DNA from 2 places in the Serratia sp. TSA_105.2 genome. Region 2 is predicted to be linked to the other one. Evidence: riboswitches for the same ligand, from Rfam matches in the RefSeq annotation. Region 2 holds a riboswitch; the other holds the start of a gene.
What was found. A riboswitch is a leader RNA that binds a small molecule or an ion and turns the genes downstream of it on or off. The one in region 2 is predicted to bind fluoride.
Positions count from the first base shown of each region.

Region 1: it holds a riboswitch for fluoride, as region 2 does, so the genes downstream of both, crcB (fluoride efflux transporter CrcB) here and ACUTSC_RS02700 (DHHA2 domain-containing protein) in region 2, are expected to answer to the same signal.

Region 1 covers NZ_JBQZFT010000002.1:667,604-670,051, forward strand. The annotation lists gene ACUTSC_RS09610 (diguanylate cyclase) at 1-685, shown strand, start outside; gene ACUTSC_RS09615 (hypothetical protein) at 687-929, opposite strand; fluoride riboswitch at 1,012-1,074, shown strand; gene crcB (fluoride efflux transporter CrcB) at 1,154-1,537, shown strand; gene ACUTSC_RS09625 (TetR/AcrR family transcriptional regulator) at 1,827-2,423, shown strand; gene ACUTSC_RS09630 (Bcr/CflA family efflux MFS transporter) at 2,430-2,448, shown strand, end outside.
Region 2 covers NZ_JBQZFT010000001.1:613,060-615,507, forward strand. The annotation lists gene ACUTSC_RS02695 (diguanylate cyclase domain-containing protein) at 1-1,172, opposite strand, end outside; fluoride riboswitch at 1,346-1,421, shown strand; gene ACUTSC_RS02700 (DHHA2 domain-containing protein) at 1,462-2,427, shown strand; gene ACUTSC_RS02705 (universal stress protein) at 2,431-2,448, shown strand, end outside.

The DNA.
Region 1 (2,448 bases), on a different contig from region 2:
GATTCAATTGGCCGCGGCGGCGCTGACCGGCGCGCTGCTCGGCTTCCCGTTCCACCCGCACAGCACGCCGCTGCAGATCTATCTGTGCCTGCCGATGATCTACCTTTACCCGACGCTGCTCGGCCTGGTGACCTACCGCACCGCCAAACGGCTGGCGGAAAAAAAACAGGAGCTGCAACGCATCAGCACCCGCGATGGGCTGACCGGCTTGTACAACCGCCGCCATTGGGAGCATCTGCTGCATCGTCAGTTCGACAGCTGCCGCCGCTACCAGGACAACGCCACGTTGATCCTGATGGATATCGATCGTTTCAAAACCATCAACGATACTTTCGGCCATGCGCTGGGGGATGAGGCCCTGGCGGCGTTGGCGGAAGAGCTGCTGATTGGCTTGCGCAACGTGGATATCGTCGGGCGCTACGGCGGCGACGAATTTGGCGCGGTGCTGCCGAACACCAGCGCTGAACAGGCGGAAATCGTCCTGCGGCGCATCCAGCAGCGGCTGGACGCCGTTATCTTCAAAGAGGCGCCACAGCTGCGGCTGCAGATCAGCGCCGGCATCGCCAACTACCACCCCGCGCTGGGCGGTTATCTGGACTGGCTGAAAGCGGCCGACGGCGCGCTTTACCGGGCGAAGCAAAATGGCCGCAACCGGCTGGAAACGGCGGCGCCGACGGGCGACTAACTTACTGGTTTAATAACTTGGCAAAATACTTCGGCGCTTCGACAAAACCTTCACGCCGGTAAAACGCATGCGCCCGCTCGCGGCGGCTGTGGCAATGGACCTCCAGCCGATCGCAGCCGCGACGGTGCGCCAGCAGCTGGTGCATTCGCTGCGTCAGAAACGCCTCGGTGCCGGGATAATCCAACGTCGTCATTAATTCGGCGATAGCATGCCTGTCGCTCAGGCGCGCCGTTCTGATTTCCATGGGATGACCTCGCAGATTGTCGATACTACAAAATAGGCGGCGTTAGGTGTAACATCCACCGGGTACGGCAAAAAAGGCCGTGCGGCACGCTGGAGATGACATTCCTCCCTAACCGCCTTCACAGGCTGATGATGTCTACGTAACCTCTCGGAGAGAGGCGCGTAGCGTTACGCCAGTCCCTTTCCGAGCCCCGTGAATTTCTCTGATTGAAAGGTAGTTGCCCCATGTTGAGCTCTTTACTGGCCGTATTTATCGGCGGCGGCGTCGGCAGCGTTTTGCGCTGGGCGGTAAGCATGAAAATGAATCCGCTGAACGCCCACATTCCGCTCGGTACGCTGATGGTCAATCTGATCGGCGGTTTTATCATCGGCCTGGCTATGGCGATTTTCACCCGCATGACGCATCTGGATCCCACCTGGAAATTACTGATCACCACCGGATTCTGCGGCGGCCTGACCACTTTCTCCACCTTTTCGCTGGAGGTGGTGTACCTGATGCAGGATGGCCGCTTCGGCTGGGCGCTGGCCAACATGCTGCTCAACCTGGCCGGCTCGCTGGCGATGACGCTGCTGGCTTTCATGCTGGTGATGTGGGTCAACGGGCGCTAAGCCCTTAATGTTTCCTTAATCTTGCATGCGCATAATCTCATCCAGTACTTCTGACTGGATGAGAAACCGCTATGTTTAGCCTGCCGAAAACCGCCGCCGAAGCGATTGCCGTTGCGCTGTGCGTGCTGATCGTCGCCGCCTTTATCAAATCCTACCTGTTCGCTTAAGCGCCTTTTCCCCACCGCACGCGTTGATCTTGCGTCTTTTCGGCCGATCACACTACAATTGAGAATGAACGTTCACACCCAAAAATGTGAACCCGGCTCACGCGTAGCAAAGGATCGGGCAGATGCTCTCCCCCAACGACAGTAAACAGGCCAAGGTACAGGCTCGCCGCGATCAGATCGTCGAAGCGGCGAAAACCAGCTTCCGCCGCCACGGCTTCCACGCCGCCAGCATGGCGGAGATCGCCCAGGGCTCGCAGCTCAGCGTCGGGCAAATCTATCGCTATTTCGCCAATAAAGACGCGATTATCGAGGAAATCGTCAACCGCATCATCGCCAGCAAGATGCAGCGGCTGGAAAACCTTGGCGATCACATCAACCTGATCGCCGGCACGCTGGCGGCGCGCACGCTGTTTCAGCAGCCGGGCGAGAGCGAAACCGATCACATGCTGATGCTGGAAGTAACCGCCGAGGCCACGCGCAACCCGGTGGTGGCCAAAATGCTCAGCGATGCGGAAGCGCGGCTGTTTCGCCACGTGTGCCACAACCTACAGCGGCTGTATCCCCATTTCAGCGCGGAAGAGATCGCCGCGCGGGTGGAGTTTATCGCCGTCATGAGCGAAGGCACCGGTTACCGCATCCTTACCACGCAAAAAGCCGATGCGTCCCTGCTGCGCGATCTGTATCAGCAGGCCATTTCTCACCTGTTCAGGAAACGCTAATCTCCCATGACCAAACACTTAGCCA
Region 2 (2,448 bases):
CGCACCGTCATTCCCCTGAGGCTGGACTCCTCCAGACCAAACCAGGTTTTGTAGGCGCTGTTGGCAAACAGGTAGCGTTCATTGCCGTCGATCTGGCTGATTAAGGCCGGCATGTTGTCGGTGATGGCGCGCAGGCGTTCCTTCTCCGTGCTGAGCTGATATTCGGCGAGCATCCGGGTCTCAATCTCTTCGTTGAGCTTTTTCACCACCACGTTCAGCTCCCGCGTGCGAATTTCGACGCGTTGTTCCAGCTCGTGTTGCAGGGCGAACAGATCGGCCTCGGCCGCTTTGCGCTCGCTGATATCGACGATAACCGAGATGAAATGGTCCGGTTTGCCATTCGGCAACCGATTGAGCGCCACCGTCAGTTGCACCCACACGATCGAGCCGTCGGCGCGGAAATAGCGTTTTTCCATCGAATAGGTGCTGATTTCATTTTTCAGCAGCTGCTGCAGCTTTTCCAGGTCGGTGTTGAGATCGAGCGGGTAGGTAATGTCCTGGAAGGTGCGCTCCATCAGTTCACGTTCGGAATAGTGCAGCATTTCGCAAATGCGCGGATTTACCCGCAGCCAATATCCTTGCAGCGAGACCAGCGCCATCCCTACCGCCGCCTGGGCGAAGGTCTGTTCGAACAGGGCCTCCGTGCGCTGCAGGTCGGATTTCAGGTTTTCGGTATAGACGTGGCGTTCAATGCTCTGCAGGTACTCCTCCACCACGGCGGCGAAATCATGCAGATCGGCCAGTTGTTCCGGGGAAAACGGCTGCGGGTGGCTGTCGATAATGCACAGGGTGCCGAGCGGCAACCCGTCGAGCGACAACAGCGGCTGCCCGACGTAAAAACCGATCCGCGGCCCGCCGATCACCAGCGGATTATCGAAAAAGCGCGGGTCTTTGGCGGTATCGGGCACCACCAGCGCTTCGCGTTGCAAGATGGCATGGCCGCAAAACGAGATATTGCGCGGCGTTTCCCGGGCATCCAGACCGTAGCGGGACAAAAACCATTGGCGATCCCGGTCGATCAGCGACACCAGCGCAATGGTCACGCCGAAGTATTTCGCCGCCAACCGCGTGATGCGATCCAGTTTTTCCACCGAGTTCGAATCCAGCACGTTCAGCGAATTCAATACCGACAGGCGTTCGGCTTCGTTTTCGGGGAAGCAGGGTTCGAGCATGTTGTCTCCCATTGTGTCACCCACGGATCCGGCAGTGAGTCCGTTCAGCCTATCCGTCGGTTCGCGGCAAATAATATCCTTGTCCATCATAGACTCACTCACAGTATCAATCCGATTATGTATTCTCGCCAACTTTGCCGGACGTTGCGTTTACCCCCGCGCTGCGCTACAGTCGTTCACAAGGTGATGGTGTTCCACCTTTCCCAACCGCCGCGTTCACTCGAACCGGATGATGACGCCTGATATACAACTTCGCTTTATTTTTTAGGCAGGTATGTCAGGAGTCGCTATGAATGAAATCTCACGTCTTACCCCTTTTCCGTTCCAGCCCGATGCCGTCGCGCGGGAAATGCCCCTGTACGTTTTCGGCCATAAAAATCCCGACAGCGACAGCATCTGCAGCGCGCTGGTGGTCGCGGACTGGCTCAATCACCTCGGCAAACCGGCCGTGGCTTTCCGCCTCGGCGATCTGACGCCGGAAACCCGCTACATACTGGCCGCCGCCGGCGTGCAAGCGCCTGCGCTGCTGACAGACGATCTTCGTGACCGCAAAGTCTGGCTGGTCGACTTTACCGATATCGAACAAGGCCCGGCCTCATTGCTCGACAGCGACGTGGTCGGCGTTATCGACCATCACCGGCTGGGCACGTTAGTCACCCACAACCCGCCCGATGTCTGGGTGCGCGCCGTCGGCTGTTGCGCCACCGTGATCCTGCAGATCCTGACGGCAGAAAGGCCGATGCCGCTTTGCGCCGCCCAGGCCACGCTGCTGCTGGGCGCCATCCTGAGCGATACCGTCGCGCTCAGTGCGCCAACCACCACGGAACAGGATCGGCTGGCGGTCACCCGGTTACGCGCAATCTCTCACGTCGACTATGACGCCTTCACCGCCGGTCTGCTGGCCGCCAAAACCGATCTCTCGGGGCAATCCGCCGCGCAGTTGCTGCACCGCGACGCCAAGGATTACCGCATCCATAGCGTCTCGCTGCTGCTGTCGCAGATAGAAGTGCGGGCCATGAGCGACATCGATCCGCTGTTGCCCGCACTGCAACAGGCGCTTGAACAAGCGAAGCAGGAAGCCGGGCTGGAGATGGCTGCACTATTGGTCACCGATATCACCCGCCGCCGCTCCACCCTGTATTTCTCGTCGAACCGGGTGCTCGGCATTCGTCAGGTATCGCTGCCCGATATGACGAGCCGAAAAAAAGAGGTTTTACCGTGGTTAACCCTCCAGATCGCTAACGCAGGGAGATAAGTCATGCCGCTCTATCAACAC